2 regions of the Staphylococcus coagulans genome follow, and region 2 is predicted to be linked to the other one. Evidence: a T-box and tRNA genes for the amino acid it is inferred to sense, from the RefSeq annotation. Region 2 holds a T-box; the other holds one or more tRNA genes.
The links. A T-box is a leader RNA that pairs with one kind of tRNA and senses whether it is charged. The one in region 2 lies ahead of argS (arginine--tRNA ligase), so its partner is inferred to be a tRNA-Arg.
Positions count from the first base shown of each region.

Region 1: it encodes a tRNA-Arg, which carries the amino acid that the T-box ahead of argS (arginine--tRNA ligase) is inferred to sense. The anticodon was not compared.

Region 1 covers NZ_CP092966.1:1,746,430-1,757,764, forward strand. The annotation lists gene KM149_RS12025 (alpha-1/alpha-2 family phenol-soluble modulin) at 250-321, shown strand; gene KM149_RS08320 (TrkH family potassium uptake protein) at 490-1,794, shown strand; tRNA gene KM149_RS08325 (tRNA-Arg) at 2,092-2,165, shown strand; partial or broken gene KM149_RS12030 (IS200/IS605 family transposase) at 2,470-2,574, opposite strand; gene KM149_RS08335 (fibrinogen-binding protein) at 2,830-3,177, opposite strand; gene KM149_RS08340 (Ig-like domain-containing protein) at 3,526-6,471, opposite strand; gene KM149_RS12035 (epsilon family phenol-soluble modulin) at 6,965-7,036, shown strand; gene KM149_RS08345 (YfcE family phosphodiesterase) at 7,267-7,770, opposite strand; gene KM149_RS08350 (XTP/dITP diphosphatase) at 7,767-8,351, opposite strand; gene racE (glutamate racemase) at 8,354-9,160, opposite strand; gene sdhB (succinate dehydrogenase iron-sulfur subunit) at 9,335-10,138, opposite strand; gene sdhA (succinate dehydrogenase flavoprotein subunit) at 10,138-11,335, opposite strand, start outside.
Region 2 covers NZ_CP092966.1:772,505-783,839, reverse strand. The annotation lists gene KM149_RS03515 (LLM class flavin-dependent oxidoreductase) at 1-224, shown strand, start outside; gene abc-f (ribosomal protection-like ABC-F family protein) at 382-2,019, opposite strand; gene KM149_RS03505 (cysteine hydrolase family protein) at 2,560-3,111, shown strand; gene KM149_RS03500 (MerR family transcriptional regulator) at 3,234-3,980, opposite strand; partial or broken gene KM149_RS03495 (DUF2268 domain-containing putative Zn-dependent protease) at 3,959-4,513, opposite strand; gene KM149_RS03490 (hypothetical protein) at 4,538-4,870, opposite strand; gene argS (arginine--tRNA ligase) at 5,228-6,901, opposite strand; T-box leader at 6,945-7,158, opposite strand; gene KM149_RS12010 (aminoglycoside 6-adenylyltransferase) at 7,422-7,550, opposite strand; gene KM149_RS03480 (ATP-binding protein) at 7,944-9,374, opposite strand; gene KM149_RS03475 (MFS transporter) at 9,875-11,062, opposite strand; gene KM149_RS03470 (DUF2087 domain-containing protein) at 11,064-11,333, opposite strand.

The sequences.
Region 1 (11,335 bases), 970 kb from region 2:
TTATTTCTTGAATGACAACAAAACATGCGCAACTGTACTTTTTACAATTTAATATATACAGTTACGCAACTTAATTGTCTTTATAAATTAATTTATATGCATATCTGTATAGAATAATGCCTAACTGTCATTGAATTTAACAATATTAGACACATACGCATAAAAATTTACTTATTAGGAAATATGCCACTTTTTTAATGACATTCCTTATATAATAAAAGTACAATTTATTCTAAGGAGGTCATTCTAATGACATGGGCAAGCATTATCTTAGGAATTGTCAAATTAATTAAAGGTCTAGTTGACACATTTGCAAAATAATATTTTTTCTATTATCTCAGTATTAATCTTTTATGATAAAGTAGGAAGATAGAGACACTTTTCTCGAGTGTATCCACTTCCTACTTTATTTTGTTGTTCAAAAAAGTAGAGACTTGTTTTTTCAAAATAACATGTTATTATATCCAAAAAAGAACTGAGGCTTTAATGATGTATAGTAAAAAACAACCAATTCAAATATATCTCACATTATTTTTAACTACCACGCTCATAGGAAGTATCCTTCTCTATTTACCGTGGACGGGTAAAAAGCCCATTTCTTTTATTGACGCAATGTACGTAGCAACGAGTGCTTTTACGGTTACAGGTTTATCAACAGTCGATATTACATCACAGTTTAATGTATTAGGAGAAACAATCATCATGCTGCTTATCCAAATCGGTGGTATGGGGATTGTTGCTGTTTCAATATTGGCATTAATTATATCTCAAAAGCGGATTAGTTATCGAAATAATCAGCTTTTCAAATTGGAGTTAAATATTGACGAATCATTAAATGTCACGGATTTTTCCAAATTTATTTTCATATTCACAATCAGTTTCGAAACAATAGGTGCACTTGTACTTTCAACTGTATTTGTGCCTGAATATGGTTGGTCTTATGGCCTTTTTATTAGCGTATTTACCTCTGTCTCTGCACTGAATAATGCAGGATTTTCACTTTTTAGTGATAACTTAATTACTTACGCTCATGATCCCGTCGTTAATTTGATGGTGGCTATGTTAATTATTTTAGGTGGTATCGGCTATATCGTTTTATTCGATATTGTCACAACACATCAACTTAAAAGATTGCAGCTTCATACAAAAGTCACACTTTTTGTCACGTTTATATTAATTGTTGTTGGTACATTAGGTTACTTTATCTTAGAATACGCACACGCTTTTAAAGGTATGTCATTTTCACAACAACTTCTAGCATCATTCTTTCAGTCTGTAAGTACCAGAACAGCTGGCTTTAATACCATCGATTTTTCACATCTCGCGCCAGGTACATTAATGTTGACGATGATTTTAATGTTTATCGGTGCTGGACCTATCAGTGCAGCGGGTGGGATTAAAGTTACGACATTCGCACTTGTGATTTTATATGTCATCACATCATTGAATGGGCACCGCCACACACATTTATTCCGCCGATCTATTGATCAAAAACAAATTCAAAAAGCAGTTGCGATTACGTTAACAGCTATGATGTTCGTGATTATGATTATCTTTTGCTTTTCAGTCGCACAACCTAACTTACAATTTGAAGCGATTGCCTTTGAAGTCATTTCTGCATTTGGTACAGTCGGTTTGTCTACAGGTATTTCGACGGAATATGGCTCAGTCGCTAAGTTGCTTATTATAATAACAATGATTGTGGGTAAAGTAGGTGTACTCACATTATTAGGACTCTTGCAGCATAGAACTAGAGAAACATTCCATTACGCAAAAAGCCACTTATACTTGTGATACTTCTTTCGAATTTGACAGTTACTGACAAAGATTGTGCTATCTTTTAAAACTAACGCATATTTTAGTCAGCAACTGTCTCTTTAATTTAAAAATGGATTGCATATTAAGATTACTATGAGAAATCAAAATTTATTGTTTATAATCGCCTCATGTTGTTCCAGTTTAAGATTCTAATATATACCGACAAATTTATATTGTAATATTTTGTATATCGTGTTAATTGTATATAAAAGATTTGAAGACAATATTGATTTATCACAAATTGTTCGTTATAATTAATCTTGTGTTAAAAATGTCCTGGTAGCTCAGCTGGATAGAGCAATGGCCTTCTAAGCCATCGGTCGGGGGTTCGAATCCCTCCCAGGACGCTATTTACTGAAATTTAAGTACTTTTTAAAATTAAGAATCCCGTAACGACGGGGTTCTTTTTATTTATCTATTAGTAACTCATTATATAAAAAAGATTTTTAGGGACCCATTAAGGAGCCGAGTCCCTGTTATTTCACCCCCACCTATTGTAGGCGGGGTTTATTTATTCATTTTCTTTCTCAAGTTGTTTTTGATAATTATATATTTTTCAGCATTTTCTAATATTAAGTTTTTAATTTTCCTTTTCAATGTTTGGAGGTTAAATGGGCGTGTCTATCCAATATCATTAACTACTCTTACCTTCTAAATATCCACAAATTGATCGACACTTAGTTTTGGTGCTATACTCATTAACATATGAATATATTCTTTACATGCTATAGCTTCTATTATTTCAAAACCCTTTCTATCGCATAACGCATGGTTTTCTTCTTACAGTAAAAAGCGCCATGATTTCTAACAATTATTAGAAATCATGGCGCTCTTCATTGGATTAAATTAAATTTTAAACTTTCCTATCGCATAGACATGTCAGTTATTGGTTGGTATAGGTTTATTGAATTCATTCTGACAAACTCTCAATATGTCAGATTAACCGATATGTTAGCTTTAAAAAGTGTAATGTCATGAATTAAAATCTACAACCAGTACTTAAATGCTTGATTATTTTACATATCCTTGTTTTAAAACATTTTCTATTCTTTGTTGTAATTCATTTTTTTGAGATTGATACTCAAAAGAAACAATGTTTACGGCTCTTTGTGCTTTTCGATGTGCTTGAACTGTATGTGTTTTTTCGAATTCAGTTACTAATTGTTTTGCTTTTTCAAGTTGTTGCTGTCTTTTTGGTGTTAAATTAAACTTATTATTTACATCAATTTTAGTAGTGATATTTGTTTTCTCTTTTGTTCCTTTAACTACGCTTGCATCAGCAGTTCCAATAAATGTTGTTGCTGTAATTCCAATTGTAGCAATTGCTAATAATGATTTTGTTATCAATTTATTTTTCAAAATTTTTTCCTCCAATTTTTATAACTAACAGATATATACAATACATGATTTTCTACCATTTAGTAATTAACTATTAATTAACTATTCATAAATATTTATCATCATTATTAAATGAATTTAATGATTTTGAGAAATATTCATCATTTCTTTTAGCTTATGAATTCGCTTTATCAGTAGCAACAATAAAACAATAATGAACTCTCTTTACTTTCTATACATTAATTTCGAATTAAGAATTCTATATTCATATCACTTTCCATAAATTAAACAACAAAAAAGAGCCCGTTTAAAGCGAACTCTTTTTGCTTAAAACCTTATTCAAAAGATTTATTTCATACAAATACAATACTATTTTGTATGATGATTATTTTTTCTGCGACGTAGAAGTAACAGTCCAAATACGCCAATCATAGTACCTAAAACAACAGGAGTTTGATTTGCTCTTCCTTGTCCAGTAATTGGTAATGCTTTTTCGTCAGTAGTACTATGTTGATTTTCTTTTGCATCTTCTGCTTGATTAATCTGTGATTTTTGATTTTCTGTTTGAACCATGGCTTCAGATTGATTAGTTTTCTTCGCCTGGCCACTAGTCATTGTAGTCTGTTTTGAAACAGATGGCACTGTCTCTAAATCTTTAGGCGCCACTGGTGTTTTTGGATCATTAGCTGTTATGTTTTCCATTGGTGGTGAAGAAGGATGCGGTTGATTTGGCTGAGTTTCTTCATTCACTGGTGGTGTTAGCATTTCTGGATCCTTCGGCGATATTTCCTCATCTGTAGGTGGCATAGGCGGTACGTTATCTTGAGGCGTGAACTCACGATCAACAGGTGGTTGCGGTTGATCTGGTGTTACAGTATCCTCTTCAAACGTTTGTTCACCTTGATGCTGACCACTGATTTGTGGTTGTGTGTCTTCAGTAATATCTACCGGACTGTGACCACCTTGTTGGATAACATCTTTATCTTCTTCTGTGTCTTCTTCAAATGTTTGATTGTCTGAATTCATTCCACTTTCATTTGGTAATGTTGTATCTTCGACTATTTCTTGACTTGAGCCAATTTGGTATACAGGTTTGTCCTCATTTGTATCTTCTTCAAATGTTTGGTTGCCTGAATTCATTCCACTTTCACTTGCTAATGTTGTATCTTCGACTATTTCTTGACTTGAGCCGATTTGGTATACAGGCTTATCATCTTCTGTATCCTCTTCAAATGTTTGATTATCTGAATTTGTTCCATTTTCAGTTCCTAATTGACTATTTGTATCAATAAAATGATTTTCGTCAATTTCTTCAGTTTTTGTGTAACCACTATCTCCACCTTCTAAGCCCAGACCACTCATTTCATTGTAGTCGTCATTTTCAGTGATTTCTTCAATAGGCCCTTCAGCTTGTCCGCTCACGTTAGGATTCAACGTATCTTCTAATTCAACTAAACTGTTTTCAGTTGTATATTCTTTTGTATCTTCAACTGTAGTATGGTCAGTCACAGCACCTGTCACAATACCTTTAGCCGTATCTTCATCATATTCAACAACATTTGACTCATGTTGACTTTCACTACCACCTGGATTTGTTTCTTCTTCAAACTCTACAACATCTGAATGATGTTCTGAATTCTCATGTGTTGATTCTGAAATTTCGATTGGATTAGAATCCTCGGTAATGATATCACCAGAATTTTCACCTTTCATTCCATCTGGTATTGAAGTTTCATCCCATTCTAATGGTTTCGTATCTTCTATTTCAATAGTACCTTCATTAAAACCACTTGCGCCTTCAGCAGCAGTTAGTTTTTCAAATTCGAAAAGATTACTCTCTACTTTTGGTGCGTTATCCCCAGCACCATTGGCGTTATTATCATAAAACTTAATTCCATTGTTCCAAATTGCACTGCCATAGTAATTACTATAATAATAGTTACTATAAAAAGAAGGATAACCACTCATTTGAGTTTGAAAATTGAATTTGTCTGTATCGTTTTTGTAATACCCCTCATAAACGATGACATATTTTTTGTTCAAGCTTTCAAAATTCAATTGATAGTTTTCATTATTAATTGTTAAATTCTTTTTTAAACTATCTGTTACATTTTTATATAAATCTGTTTTATCTTTTTCTATTATTACACTACTTGGTAAATTTCCTTGACCCACATATTCGTATATTTGAACTTTCGGCGTGCCAGCATTAGCTTTTTGTCCTTCAGTAATTCTTCCATATACGCTCACGGTGCCAATACTTCTTCCATTTGGGTTTATATAGGCAACATGTGTAAATGTTCCTTTTTCTTTATCCAAAGATTCGATGGAACCATTTACTTCTATTCCATTGTGGCTAACACCTTTTAAATATTTGATATTTACATCTTTTGTTACCGTATGTTCACCAATTTTAGAAGTTATCGTTTGATTTCCTTCCTCTTTAACGACCACTGGATCAATAAATAAGTTTAAAGAAAGATTGGCTTTAACATTAATTTTATCGTCTACATAATCTGTAAATGTATATCTTATTCCACCATTTTCTAATACTTGTCCCGTAGCCATAACTAATGACCCATTTTTTATATCAGGAACTTTTTTTCTTACAGTGATACCATTCGTATTCACATTATTAGAAATTGTGAAATCGAAATAGTCATTTTTTTTAATGCCTTGTTCAAACTCCCATTCATAATTTAGTTTTGCTCGTTCAGCATTATGTGGATTAATGGCGTTTTCATTATTGTTTGGTACTTCAATTGAACTCTTTGTAACTTTCACTTTATTCGTAACGTCTTGACCTTGTTGGGTATTGTTATAAGTTGTAGCCCTTACTTGTGGTGATGTGGATGTTTGTGTTTCTGCGCTCTTTGCTGTAGTGGGCGCTGTTAATGACTGAGGTGCAGTTGTTTGATTCTGAGTTGCAGGTTTCCCCTCACCTACTTCTTCAGATTTTCGCTCAGATGCTTCAACTGTTGTATTCGAAGGCACTTGCTCTTGTGCTTCTGCTTTAAACGGTTGTGCTGAAACAGCATTCACTTCTGTTTGTTTTTCACTTTGGCTTTGTTGATTTTCTGCCTGTAATTTTAAATCTTGATTTTGCTCTTGCTCTATATTTACTTGTTCTGCAGTATTTTCATCTATTTCACTATTATCTTCATTTCTATTCCCTATTGTATTTTGCTTTCTAACATCTTCTGCGGCTTCAGCTTCATGATGATGACCGATTCCTATAAATACCATAATCCCTAATAAAACCGAGGCAGCACCAAATTTATGCTTTCTAATACCGAATTTTTGCGTTTTTTTCACTAATTTTTTTCTCCCTTATAATCAAATGTCTACAATGTTTCAATTGCATTAAGCTGTATTATATAGAGTTAAATATAATCAAGCAATCTATTTGTTTAGATTTAATAAAAAGTTTATCATTTTATAAATAATCAGTAGTTTGCAATCTAATTTAAATGATTTAATCATGTTCATTTTTCAACTACTATTCCATTTTCGAAATAATAGCCCCTCTTACTTTTAAAGTCTATTTTTTTGAGCCTTTTAAGTTCAAAGTTTACCATTATAATATTTGTTTTATAAATTTGCAAATCTGAAATACAGAATAATACAATAATTACTTTTTATTTATATTTATTATTTAATAAAATACTACACTTACGCAATCATGACTGTAAGACATATGTTTATTAACTACATTTAAGAAACTAAAGTTACCAAGTAGGTCAAAATGCACTAGACTCGGAAATTAACCGTTATACTACAGTTAAGAAATACAAAGGAGGTGAAGACAATGTTTATCATCAACCTAATCAAAAAAGCCATCGAATTCATCAAAGGTTTATTTGGTGGCGACAACAAATAATCTTGCTTTTAACACGAACCGCTCGTATGTATGATGTATGTACCTAAAAAGCCGCGCATCCATAAAATAGTATGGAACAGCGGCTTTTTTATTTTTTAAATGATAATTCACTTTGACTGAGCCAAAACAAGACTTTCTTCAAATATCTATAAATACAGATGGTACATTAATTAATATAATTCTGTCGCAATATCCTCGCTTTATAAAATAAGCGATTTAAAAATGCTACTTTATAGCTCGAAAGGGATTGTTTCTATTATCTTGTGATCACGATTTCTAAATCGAACTTCACTGTCTTTTCCATCGATTATCAGTTCTGCATATGTTTCTTCAATATCACTTCTAGATTGTGATATGCTTCCTGGATTAATCACGTGTACATCATTGATTTTTTCGTAACGTGCCACATGGGTATGTCCATATAATGCAATCGTTGCTTGATGTTGTGCTGCAACATATGCCAATTCTACACGTGAACGATTGACTCCAAATAAATGGCCATGTGTGTAAAAAACATTTACTTCTTCAAAATTGTCTGCTTGTGATTCTGGAAATTCAGGATAAAAGTCCATGTTGCCTTTTACGCGATGATATAAGCTTAACTCCGTATCTTGATAGGCAAATTCAGAATCGCCCAAATGATAAAATGCATCTGCATCTTGGTGTTCTTCATAAATTTGATACAAGATACCTGATTCTGAATGGTTATCACTAGCGACTATTAGCTTTTTCATTTTGCCTCACCTTCAATATAGGCTTGCAGTTGATCAATTGCTTTTCGTCGATGACTGATATCCGCTTTCTCTTCAGCTGTTAATTGCGCCATTGTTTTTTGTTGGTCAGGTACTAAGAAAATAGGATCATATCCAAATCCATTTTCACCAATTTTGTTCAACGTAATTTCCCCTTCAACCGTACCTCTAAATGTTTTCGTTACGCCTTCTGCAGTGGTCATACTGATGACACAAACAAAACGAGCCGTGCGATCGCTTTTATCTTCTAAACCTTCGAGTACTTTTTGAATGTTAGCTTCATCATTTTTCTCTAGCCCTGCATATCGTGCTGAATAAACGCCAGGTTCGCCATTCAATGCGGTTACTTCTAAACCACTATCATCAGCAATCACGGTCTTATTTAAAGCTTTAGCTGCCGCTTCAGATTTCAAACGTGCATTTTCTTCAAATGTAGTCCCTGTTTCTTCTACATCAAAGTCTTCAATGATTTCATTGATTCCAATTACATTATAATCTGAAAAAATAACTTTAAAATCGTTTATTTTACCTTTGTTTGACGATGCAATAACAATATCCGTCATTTTTATTCCTCCTCACCTAAATGTATGCGTTCTACTTGTGTGTCTATGTTGAGCCATTCTTTAATAATATAAGTCATGTATCTCACTTCTCCATTTGCGAAAAAACGATGTTTCGGATGTGGATCATAGTTTGCATGCTCTTGACTAAATGTTAAAAGTGCACTCACTTCTCTCGCTGTTTCTAGACCGGATGAAATGACTGTTTTCGTTTTACCAAAGTAGTCAAATATCGGTTGATAAAGCAGTGGATAATGGGTACACCCTAAAATCACTGTATCCGCATCTGTTTGTCTCCAACTCTTAAGCGTTTGGTGAATAATAATATTCGTAATGGTCGGATCTTTATACTTCATTTCTTCTACCAATGGGACAAATCCTGGACATGCCACACCGTATACATCTACTTTAGGATTGATACGCTTAATATGCTCTCTGTAAGCTTCAGATTTAATTGTTCCTTCTGTCCCTAGAACAAGTACGTTTTGATTTTTAGTTGTCATAATTGCTGTACGGGCTCCGGGCTCAATCACTCCGATAACCGGAATTCTTAATTGCTTTTGTAAAGGTTCTAAAGCAACGGCTGTCGCTGTATTACAAGCTATTACCAGCATTTTTATATCAAACTGTGTTAAATACATCGCCATTTCAATCGTAAACTGTTTAACTTCTTCTTGGTTTCTCGGCCCATATGGACAACGTCCAACATCCCCTAAGTAATAAATCGTTTCATTAGGAAGTTGTCTCATAATCTCTTTCGCAACAGTAAGGCCCCCAACGCCCGAATCCATAACTCCAATCGGTTTATCCATCACATTCATCCTGTTCATTTTCATTATGTATTTTATTTTATCATATCTGTTATATTATTGGACACTGAAAGCGTACGTGTCGTCCAGTCGTTCCTGTACTTTTTTCTTTTATCTTGAAATAGAAAAAGCGGTGAATAGACTCACATTTGAGTCCATTCACCGCCTATATTTCAATTATTCAACTTCATGGTCTGAACCAAAGAACGATTTGAACATATGGAATGATGTTTCACGATTAAGTGCAGCAATTGATGTTGTTAATGGAATACCTTTAGGACAAGCTTGCACACAGTTTTGTGAATTACCACATGCTTGTAAGCCACCTTGATCCATAAGCGCATTTAAACGTTCATCTTTAGTCATAGCGCCTGTTGGATGCAAGTTGAATAAACGTACTTGCGAAATAGCTTGAGCGCCTACAAAATTGTTAGTGCTTGTCACGTTTGGACATACTTCTAAGCATACCCCACAAGTCATACATTTAGATAATTCATATGCTGTTTGACGTTTTTTCTCTGGCATACGAGGTCCTGGTCCTAAGTCATATGTTCCATCGATAGGTACCCATGCTTTCATACGTTTAAGGTTATCAAACATCCGTGTACGGTCTACTTGTAAATCACGGATAACAGGGAAAGTATTCATAGGCTCAAGTCGAATCGGTTGTTCTAGTTGATCAACAATAGCAGAACATGATTGGCGTGCACGCCCGTTAATCACCATTGAACACGCACCACAAACCTCTTCTAAGCAACTCATATCCCATGTGACAGGTGTTGTTTTTTCCCCTTTATCATTAATCGGATTACGTCGAATTTCCATTAATGCAGCAATCACATTCATGTTTTCTCGATAAGGAATAACAAATGTTTCTTCATAAGGTTTTGAATTTTGATCTTTTTGACGTTTAATAATTAACGTAACTGTTTTGTTAGAAGTTTTTGTTTCAGTTGGTTGTTTTTCTGCCGTTTCTGCCATTATTTTTTACCCCCTTTTGACTTACTTGTGTAGTCACGTTTACGAGGTGGAATTAAGCTTACATCAACTGGTTTATACGTGAATGCTGGTTTTTCTTCTGGTCCTTTATACTCAGCTAATGTATGTTTCAACCACTCATCGTCATTTCTGTTCGGGAATTCAGGTTTATAATGTGCACCACGTGATTCGTTACGATTGTATGCACCAATTGTAATCACACGTGCTAGTACAAGCATATTCCACAATTGACGTGTAAAGAAGACCGCTTGGTTACTCCATTGTGATGTATCTTCCATGTCAATATCGTGGTAACGTTTCATTAATTCAACAATCTTTTTATCCGTCTCTAAAAGATTATCGTTATGACGTACTACCGTTACATTCGCTGTCATAATTTCACCAAGTTCACGGTGCAGTTTATATGCGTTTTCTGTTCCTTTCATATTCAACAACTTATCAAAACGTGCTTGCTCTTCTTCTACACGACGTTGATACATACTTTCATCCATGTCGACATATGATTTTTCAACATTTTCAACATATTTAACTGCGTTTGGTCCAGCTACTGTTCCGCCATATATTGCGGATAAGAGTGAGTTGGCACCTAAGCGGTTACCCCCATGTTGTGAAAAGTCACACTCTCCTGCTGCAAATAACCCATCTATATTTGTCATTTGATCATAATCTACATAAAGGCCACCCATTGAATAGTGAACCGCTGGGAAAATTTTCATTGGTACTTTACGCGGATCATCACCAGTAAATTTTTCATAAATTTCAATGATACCACCGAGTTTAACATCTAACTCGTGTGGATCTTTATGTGATAAATCGAGGTAAACCATGTTTTCACCATTGATACCGAGTTTTTGGTTAACACAGACATCAAAAATTTCACGTGTCGCAATATCACGCGGTACAAGGTTACCATAGTCAGGATATTTTTCTTCCAAGAAATACCATGGCTTACCATCTTTGTATGTCCAAATACGTCCACCTTCACCACGTGCGGATTCACTCATAAGACGAAGTTTATCGTCGCCTGGAATTGCAGTTGGATGGATTTGAATAAACTCGCCATTAGCATATTTAACCCCTTGTTGATAAACAATCGAAGCTGCAGAACCTGTATTGATCATAGAGTTCGTTGTTTTACCGAAGATAATACCCGGGCCACCTGTTGCCATAATAACAGCA
Region 2 (11,335 bases):
TATTAAGTCTAGAAACGATACAACAGAAAAATTGGAGTGAACGTGAACTTGAAAAACGCGCCGAAAACGAACCACGTATCATTAGCGGGGATGGGGAAATCGTAGCGCAAGAACTCCACGAATTGCAACGTACATTTGATGCTGATGAACTTTTATTATTTCCTCAACTTTATGGTGAGGAGAATAGAAAACATTGTTTAGCACTCATTGCAAAGCATGTATAACACATCAATAAAAAGGTAATGCTGCTCATAACGATAAGCTTTTATCGCTAATGAACACATTACCTTTTTTCATTTCTTAGTGATCTGTTGATTTCCGTTGTGATCTATTTTAATTATCAAATACGTACTAACTTGGGAATATTGAGTCAGAACAGTGTCATCGATTAGATTTTTGTCTTACTTCTGAATTTCTTTTTTGTTTTGCATAACTGTAATGACCCGGATAATAATGAAGTTGTTTATTGTCAATCCAGTACGTTTTTGAAAAATGATTATCCAGAAAATATCGATCATGTGAAACAGCAATAACAGTGCCGTCAAACTCCTCTAAAGCTTCTTCCAATGCTTCTTTGGCATCAATATCTAAGTGATTTGTCGGCTCATCAAGTATGAGCACATTGAATTGTTGAGAAATCATTTGCGCCCATCTTAAACGCATCTTTTCACCACCACTTAAATCTTTTACTTTTTTATAGACATCGTACCCATAAAAAAGATATTTTGCCAGATGGTTTCTCGCTTCTCCTACAGACACATGTGCATATTGTCTAAAAGCCTCAAGTACTGACATCTCTCCAGTATTAAATTGATGTTGGGACAAATAACCAATGCGGTGTGTTTCAGCAATTTGAACATGACCTTCGTCAGGCACAACTTCTTTTAACAACAATTTTAACAGCGTGCTTTTACCTGTTCCATTTGCACCTACAATGGCCACCCTATCATGGCGTCTAATTTTCATATTTACCCCTTCAAATAAGATATCATCATACATTTTAGCAACATCTTTTAAGACAAAGATATCTTTTGAAGCACTTTCTGTTTGGGCGATATCTAATTTCATTTTGTTATGCTCTAATCGAGGCTTAGGTTTGACTTCAATCCGCGCTAGAGCTTTTTCCATGCTTTTTGCACGACGATGCATCGACGCATTGGGTGGCTTCGCTTGGTTCGCCCAAATTTTTAATTGCTTAATTTGGGCTTTCATTTTTTGAATTTTCTTTTGCTGGGTTTGATATGCTTTAAATTCGCTTAAAATACGTTTCTCTTTTTCAATGACGAAATTTGAATAATGACCGGGATATACATATAACTGATGTTGATCAATTTCTAATATTTGAGTGACCGTTTCATCTAGAAAGTAACGATCATGTGAAATTACCATCACGGCACCTTTATATTGTTGGATAAACTTTGTTAGCCATTCTATACTTTCTATGTCTAAATGATTCGTAGGTTCATCAAGCAGTAACAATTCTGGTGATTGGAGTAACAACATCGCTAAACCTACTTTTGTCTGCTCCCCTCCAGATAGATCGGACCATTTTTTCGTTTTAAGGTATGCAATTTTTAAACCGTTGAGCACAAAATCAATTTTGTAATCTCTCTCGTAACCCCCTAAAGTCTCAAATTCATTTTGCAATCGGTCATATTGCTTTAAAATCTGATCGATGTCATCCATTCCTTCAACCATCTTAGCTTCCAGCTGTCTCATTCGTTGTTCGATACCATTCAAAGTGTCGAAGGCTTGATAAAGCTGGTTTATTACAATAGCATCGGCTGGTAGATTTGGAATTTGTGCTAGGAGTCCTACTTTGACATCCTTAGCAATACTAATAAAGCCTTCATCTGCTTGCTCTTTTTTAGCTAATAATTTAAATAAAGTCGTTTTCCCTTCACCATTTCGACCTATTAAACCAATTCGATCATTTTTATTCACTTCAAATTTAATATGATCAAAGACTTTATCTCCGGCATATGATTTCGTGAGTTGACTCACATTGACGATATTCATTTTTTATTCCTCCATATCGCTAGAGGAATTTGTGTCAGTATTCCTCTAGAAGATGTATTTGTTTAAAATTAGACAGACTCCACCAATTTTTAACAAAAAACGCAAATTTCCCACGTATAATAAGGACAAATCTTACACGCTTCACATCTTCTAAAAACATACTGACACCTCCGTTCATATAATGATATATCTAATTATATTCTAGTTTCACTTGTGTTTCAAATCGCTTATACCTATTTTAACTCAAACAGAATTTTAGCCCCAACCTTATTTTATTGCTATTATGATGAATAAGCGGTGTTGAGACATGATTTCCAATTCTCTACTTAAGTTGAACTTCGTATCATACTTTCAAACTATTGAATGATTTGATTTCTGAATGAGATTTGACGTAGAAATTCATTCTCTTTCAGAATCTGTATTTTACGATTATGCCCAATTTCTAAAAAACTAAAAATAATATTTAAGCTGGAATGTTTGATGTCTCGGTACACGATGAAAGTGATTTATTATTCTTATTAAGAAGGAGCGTATACGAAAATGACAAAACAAGGTTTACTTATTATAGATGTTCAGAATGATTACTTTGAAAACGGCAAAATGCCTCTCCATAATCCTGATGAGGCATTAGCTCACATTAACTTACTTGAAACATGGTTCCATGAGCATGATTTTCCAGTATTTTACATCCAACATATATTTCCTAATGACGACGCTGCATTTTTCGTACATGACACAGAAGGCGTTCAATTACACCCTCAACTTAAGCGTAATGAACAAGACCCGGTGATTACGAAGCAAGCGCCTAACAGTTTCTTTCAAACAAATCTTGCCAATCAATTAGCTGATTATGGTGTCACTGACATAGTCATTACAGGAATGATGACACATTTATGTGTAGACTCAACCACACGTGCTGCTAAAGAACTCGGTTATCCATCCACATTAATCCATGATGCGACTGCAACACGTGCATTATCACTAAATGATCAAACTGTCGCACCTGAAGACGTCCAAAATGCCTTTATCTCCAGTTTAAGTAACTTCGCAGAAATTCAATCGACTAATCAATTTTTAAGCCAACATGAGTAAATAAACCTATAAATCCCAACAAAGTTGACTGGGGCTGTACACACTTGCTTTAGCGTTGAACAGCCCCTTCATCTATTGCAATTTAGAGATTTAAAGTGCTTTGAAGACTCACATTTTATATCTCAGTTGTTATTTTTAATACATGATTGTGCCAAGTGATAATGAACCGCTTCAACGATAAAGTGAGTCAACTTTGGATGATCAAATTGCTTAAAATAATCTTTAAATCGTTCATCTTGATGATAAGTTGTTGCAATACAGCAGAGTGTCTCATCATCAAAGTCAGCAAAAGTGCGCATGAGATTTTTCCATTCTATTACAACATGATAAACTTCCGTATCGTTGATATCCCGCTCTGATACATGTACAAAAGCTTTAAATATTGTCATCATTTTATCTTTAGACTCAACACTATTTAATTGATGGTCCTCATTATGTTCAATAAAACTACGATAAGCGGGTGTATTACCATATTTTATTTTAGCTTCTTCTTGATATTGAGCTTGTAAGTTATTGTTCAACTCATCAATTTCTAGAACCGGCATGCCCTCTATCCATTTGGACACTGCTTTTTTCGCTTTTTCTAATCGTTCAATTTTTTCATTCAAAATGACCATTTCATCTTTTAATGATGCCATTAAATTTGTTTCGTCCATTGCCATTATTTTAATGATTCTTTTAATACTTACATCCATCGATCTCAGTAATAAAATTTTTTGTAATTGCATTAAATGACGTTGCGTATAGACTCTGTGATGATTTTCATTTTTTTGGGGTGATAATAAACCAATTTCATCATAATAATGTAAAGTCCGCTTCGTTACGCCAGTGATTTTGATGATGTCTTTTATACGATATTCGTATTCCAAAATGATTCCACCTCGTTTAAAATTTCTTGTGCTGACCTCATAGTTGCTTCTTCAATCCCGCAGTTTGTCTTGTCTAAATAAGTTTTAACAAGATAATAACCGCAAGTATAACCTGCTGAGTGAGGTAACCCTACTTGATTGCCACTATATAATTGAGCAATCTCATCCCCGTATAAATAAGGCATTGCTTCAAACATGTTATCAATGTCTAGATGTTTTCCTATGATATTTTTTATTAATGCTTGTGATTGATTCCAATCTATCGCCGTTACCCAAGGTCCTAAATATGACTTCCCATACATGGCCTCAACAAAATTCTCAGCTAAACCTTCAGAAATAATTAATTCTGCAAGAGAGCCACCGTCCCATTGAATGTATTGGTATCTCAAGTTATGATTGAACTCATGTGCAATGGCACTTTTTGTTCGCTTCAAAGTATACGCATTTGGAACTAATGAAAGCCATACATATCCCGGTATTCCGCCTTCTCCTCCATAGTTTTGATTAAGGAACATCGTTGGCTTTTTTTCATCTCCTAATAAGACCGTAAATGTATACTAACTAACCTTTGAATGCATCCCCTTCTTTTCAAAACGCTTCAGTACATCTTCAATCGCACTTATACAATTATCCCAAAAATCATCATCAAGCATATCCATTTGTTTTTTATAACTCGAATTAAATTCTGCAGGCGAAACATGGGTTTGATTCATCAGCATTAAGGCATCAAAACCTGATGCTGTTGGTTCAAAGGGTATCTGTTGAATTTCAAATTTTTCTCGAAAATGCTTTAATAAATTTTCTCGAAAATAAGCGTCTCTCTGTGCGCGATCTAATTCCAATAATTTCAAATAAATTTTATCAGATTTTATGATATGAATGGGTGGCATTGTTATCCCTCCTTAACCTCAATATAATGGATGACGTAACGTGACGCGCAAGACTTTCAACGTTATTTTTTTATATTTATAAAGTTCTTTTATATTTATGTTTGAGGTTATTCATGATTATATATGGGAGCTTTATTTTTTTGAAAACGCGTATAAAAAAAGAAGCGAGTAAGTAAATATTTTTTACTTAGTCACTTCTTTTTTTGATAAGGATATTATTCTTCAACTATATTTGTTTAGCAATATAGAAATATCATGTGTAAAAAAAGAGTATTGATTCATGCTTAGCCAGACAGCATTTGAGCTTTCTTGGGTTTAACGCAATCATTTCATGCAGGACAGAAAATATTGTTAACTTTACAATTCGCGTGGTGATTTAATACCTAATAATCTCAAACCTTCTTCGATAACTGTAGATACTGATAATAAAACGCCGATTCTATCGTTAAGCATCTCTTGATCATCTAATATTCTCACTTTTGCATAGTAAGTATTGAAGCGACGTGCTAACTGCAATAAATATTTAGCAAGTTCAGCTGGCGACTTTCTTTCCATTGCTGATATTAATACTTCATCAAATAAATCTATAGTTTTAACAATATCCCACGCTTCTTTATCTAAATTTTTTATTTTTAATTTCTCACTTTCTACATTTGCTTTACGAATAATAGCGTGGATTCTGGCGTTGGTATACTGAAGATATAGACACGTATTACCTTCTGGCTTTAACATTTCTTCTAAATTAAATTCGATATCATTCTGACGATCATGCTTCAAGTCATTAAATATAACAGCACCTATGCCTACTTGTTCACTCACTTCATCAATATTTTTCAGTTTTGTTGATTTTTCTTTAATATTATACTTTGCTAATGCGACTGCCTCATTCAATACATCTTCGAGAAAAATCACTTTACCTTTACGTGTCGACATTTTCTTGCCATCTTTTAAAATCATACCAAAGGAAATATGTTTCATATGGTTTGCCCATTGATACCCCATAAGTTTCAATACTTCTATCAGCTGTTTAAAATGAAGCGATTGCTCATTACCAACAAAGTAATATGAATAAGAAAAATCATACGTTTCCTTTCTATAAATGGCTGTGGCTAAATCTCTCGTTATATAAAGGGTAGAACCATTATTTTTCTTTATTAAAGCTGGAGGCATATCAGAAAGCTTTACAACTTCTGCACCTTGATCTAGGACTAATAAGTGTTTTTTCTTCAATAATTCTACAACGCTCTCCATTTTATCATTATAAAAAGCTTCTCCATTATATGAATCAAAAGTGATGTTCAAGCGCTGATATAACTGATTAAAAGCATTTAATGAGACTTCTCTAAACCACTGCCACAACTCAGTATACGCTTGATGATTCTGCTCGAGCATTAAAAATGCATGGCGCCCTTCTTCGTTAAGCTTTTCATCATGCTCAGCCGCTTCATGAAATTTTACATAGAGTTTGAATAATTCAGTAATAGGGTCTGCAGTAACAGCATCCTTATCTCCCCATTTCTGATAAGCTACAATTAATTTTCCAAACTGCGTCCCCCAATCCCCTAGATGATTGATCTTAACAGGCTGATAATTCAGTTTCTCCATAATAAGTGCCATTGCATTCCCAATTACAGTTGATCTCAAATGTCCCATCGAAAATGGTTTAGCAATATTAGGTGAAGAAATATCCATCGTCACGACTTGTTGTTGACCTATATCCTGCTCGCCAACAGATTTACCTTTTTGTAAAACATCATTAATGACATCCAATCCTACATAGTTTGGAGCAAAAAACACATTTAAATAGCCGTTGATAGCTTGGATTGACTTAATTTCTTTCCTTTCAATATTGTCCTTTAGTTCTTCTGCAATAACTCTAGGATTCTTTTTTAAATGTTTACTTAAAGCAAAACAAGGAAATGAAAAATCGCCTTGTTCTTGATATTTAGGTCGCTCTATTAGTTTTAAAATCTCTTGTACTGTTAAGAACGAGATATGTTCAGATAATATATTAGCTAACAATTGCTTCATTAAAAATCACTCCCTATTAAAATAAAAAAAGTCCACCCCCTATCATAGAGGTGAACTTTACATCCACGGTACCACTCATATTTATGCCTAAAAACATACACTCTCATTGTTAACGATGTGACCACCGAACGTACCTACTTAAGTTCAATACGTTACCCACAAGACGCGCTTCATCAATATAATTTTTGCTATTCTCCCACCCTCAATAGCTCGCTATAAAAAAATATACAATTACTCTTCTTGTGCAAAGTTTGCTTATATAATTTTAATTATAATAACATAAAGCAATTTCTTTATCTAGCCCGTATGGATAATTAGGTATATACATTCATCATACATATATTGTTAGGGTTTCTTTTAGGGCCTCAAGCAAAAAAGATTAAGCAACACGATGCTACTTAACCTCTATAGTATGCTCATTAGTCCTATTTGACAGAGGGCCTAATATAGGACCAAACTGCTTGTGCCATTCTTTATCTTTAACAAATTCATTTACATATTCAGTTGCAAAAATAATATCTTAATCTTGAAGTCGATCATTCCCACTATAGGGATTAGCTCTTGACCCATTTAGTAAGACGGATACAATACGTTCATCTTGTTTAGCTATATCGAGAATTAGTTTCAATATATCACGAGCATCGCGCATAAGTAATCTCCTTTATTACATTATCTAGTAATTAGATCAATAGTCACATGATTGCATAAACTGAACAGTTTAAGTTATCTTTAAATTACTTCTATAGTATCCAAATATCACCTAAGTCAATATGATCAGGCTCAACAACCAATTCAAATAAAAAATTTTTAGCATACTCTTCCTTTGTAGCGTTACAGTACTCGAAAGTTTTTTATTTTACTCGAAACTCTTCGAACACCTTGATATTATTGGATTTTCTATATAGCTCAGCACTCTACCTTTTGAGCTACTCGAAAGTTTTTTATTTTACTCGAAACCCTTCGAACACCTTGATGTTATTGGACTTTCTATATAGCTCAGTACCTTTCCTTTTGAGTTACTCGAAAGTTTACAAATTATTTATCAATCTAATAAGTAATACGTTCTTTTCGGATCATTTTTACTTGATCCATGCGTAGATATGACATTCATTTCTTCTAATTCTTTTAACCTTTTTCTTGCTGTAGGAACAGATCTTTGAATTATCGCAGCAATTTTCGATGCTGTTAATTCTCCTTGGTTATATAAATGTCTCACAATTAATTCTTGTTGCTCATTTAAGCTATCAAATAACTCAGGCGTGATTATATTGCTTACTCGACCTGTTTCTCTTTCTTTCCTAGCAACAATATTATTCTTCAAAGTCAGCTGAACTGAACTATTATTGGGCTCTGAATAAACAGGATCATCTAGAAAATAGTCTTTCATTTCATCAAATATACGTCCAACACCTTCATTTGATTCTCTAACCCACTTATATTGAGTTAATGCAGCGGCTAATTTAGGATTTCGTGAATACCTTTCTTCTTTAATATTTTCTAAAGTAACAGAAGCAGGAAGTGCACCTGGACTACTAATTTCTAATCTATCATCAAACATTTTTATTCTAATATGATCACCTTGATTATCATATCTGCGATGTATAATCGCATTAATCATCCCCTCAAACCACGCAAATTCAGGATATTCAGGTAGCGTGACAAATTTGCCTTCTTTTCCTAGAAAGGTGTATTCTCGTAATTGAGTATTGATAAAAGCTCTTGCTTCTCTGATTGCTATCGGTAAGGCTTTTTCAAAAGTAATATCTTTAACTACATTAAGTCGAGCACCTGTCTCTTCTTTAGTACCTTCATATCTCATAAATCGAATTCTAGCACTGGGTAAGTAAACATTGATATTATTACTAAATAATAACAAACCAGCTACTGTCAATTTACCTTCACGCATGAAGCCCCTAGCTTTTAATAGTTTTTCGTTTTCTACATTTGTATTAAGTAATTGTTTAAATTCATTTACTAGATTTTCATCCACATCTTCAAAACTCGAGTACTCCACTAATTCTTCTTCAAAGCGACGTGCACCACGATCGTACTCTAAATTTGTAATTTGGTTATGTGTAAGTTTTCTACTCTTATCGTTAATTCTTAAATAAACTGAATCATCCTTTAAAGTGATAATAGCATCATAACTAGGTTCAATATCAAAAACCAAAATTTGATCTAGGGTTCCATCAAGTTTTTTCACGTCTATTAATTCATATGTATATTTAGGTATTCTGTATAAATGTTCAAATGGTGCTTCTATATATAATTCTTTCTTTTTTGCTTTTGCATGATTAAAACCTGAGATCTCTCCATTGTCCTCAATACCAATCACTAATTTGCCACCTTCCGCATTCGCAAACGCACAGATATGCTGAGCAACATCTTTAGGGCTTATTGATGCTCTCTTTCTATCTAACAGTTGCCCCTCAACCTCAGTTTGTAAGAAATGTAGATAATTACTAATAGTCATATTTAAACCTCTCAATCATGCATATTATTGATTTCATTATATCATTCAATCAAATATCAATCGATTAACATTTGCAGCTATACCATCTTTATGAATAAATTATAGAGTAAAAAATATCAATTGATATAGTTACATTAGGTTGAACTTCGCATATTTTACTAAACAAAATAGGCTCTCTGTCAAAAATCGGACTGGTGATTGATAGAATCACCAGTCCGATTTATATAAAGCCATTTAAATTCCTGGATTGTATAATTAACGGTCTCTTATTATATTTGCATCATACAACTTTATGGGTATATCGTTACTTATCTTTTATTATATCTACTGTACTTTCCTTCTAAGTAAAAAATTGGCTACGTTAAGTGCTTATTATATTTTATGTTATTTCAATCCCTATGATTCGTCAGTAATTTTAAATACTATAAAATATTCCATTAAACTATCAATAATAGCTACTGTATCAACCCTTATCATTAAATGACTTCAAAAAATTATTTTTAATGTTTCTTATATCTGGTTTTTAGTATTATAAAATTTATTATTATTAAAAATAAACTAATGTATACGAACGTTTCCCAAGCATAAAAGACATCTCTTCGCTCTGAAACATACCCATTGAATGGTAATAAAGACATCGTTACAATAGATTCTATAGTATAAAACGTAGATATAAAAGAAGATCTTATGCTGTCATTCTTAACTAAATCTCTATGCATATATACACTTGTCTTAACACTAATAATAGTGAATATAATTATATGTACCATAAAAAATATGGTAGAATATTCACTATGTGTCATGATAAATATAATTATTATATCAATGAATATATATACCATAATTTCTTTCAGACCATCAAAAATTTTAGGGATTTTTGGAATAATTAAATTTGTTAGCATTCCAATCAATGATATTCCTACCCATAAATATGCTATGTTGCTTTTAAAAGCTACTTGCCATTGGTTTGATGGACCAATGTCAAGAATAGTAGGTACTACTAGCATTATTAATATCAAAACTAAAGATTTGTCTCCTCTAAATATTGATATAAGTTTTTTGAAATTTGTGAACCATATTGATTTTATTTGTAGTACTCCAGCATTGAGATTTTCAACATCTGAGTTACCTTTTCTTTCCGGTAATAAAATGTATATCAAGTATGATAGTACAATAAAATATAAAGCACTTAATATTATAGGAAGGTTAATGTTTATTTTAAATAAATACTCAGCACTAATGAATCCTACAACCAAAGAAAATAAAGAACCAAATAATGCCACTTTAGAAAATACACGCTCTAAATTCATAGCTTTTTTGTCAGTCAGTTGGTTCATGTACCAACTTCCTAAACTTCCAGATAACATGGATTCCGCTACACCTGTTATAAGCCCCGAGACAATTAGTAAAAAGAAATTTTCACTAACTAGAAGAATTAATCCACACGCTCTCATTAAACAGCTGTATATAACCACTCTTTTCTGGCCTATAGTATCAGCTAAAATTCCAGTAGGTAATTCACTGATGGCTGCCGCACCCCAGAAAATAGACAAGTATAGTCCAGCTTCAGTAAAGCTATATCCCAAGTTAATTAAAAAAATATAGATAACTGGCGAAAAGAGTGCAATCCCTGATAAAATTGATGTATTGAATCCAATAAATAATTGGGTTAATTTATACTCATTCATTTTAGCTAATCTCTTTTCCCCTAGTTGTTAATTTATACTCTTGTCCTTCCTTATCTCGAGATAATAGCGAGTAATCAACCAAATATCGTCTCAATAACACATAATCATCATAAAAAGAACGTAGTATTAAATTTATTTCTTTTTCTTTATAAGTTCTATTTTCTTCAAACTCCATAGCCAATATTTTCATTAACTCTCTTTTATCTTTTTCTTTTCTAGGTATTGTATGAATTTTATTATTTTTCATAAATCTTTCTTTAATTTCACTCATTT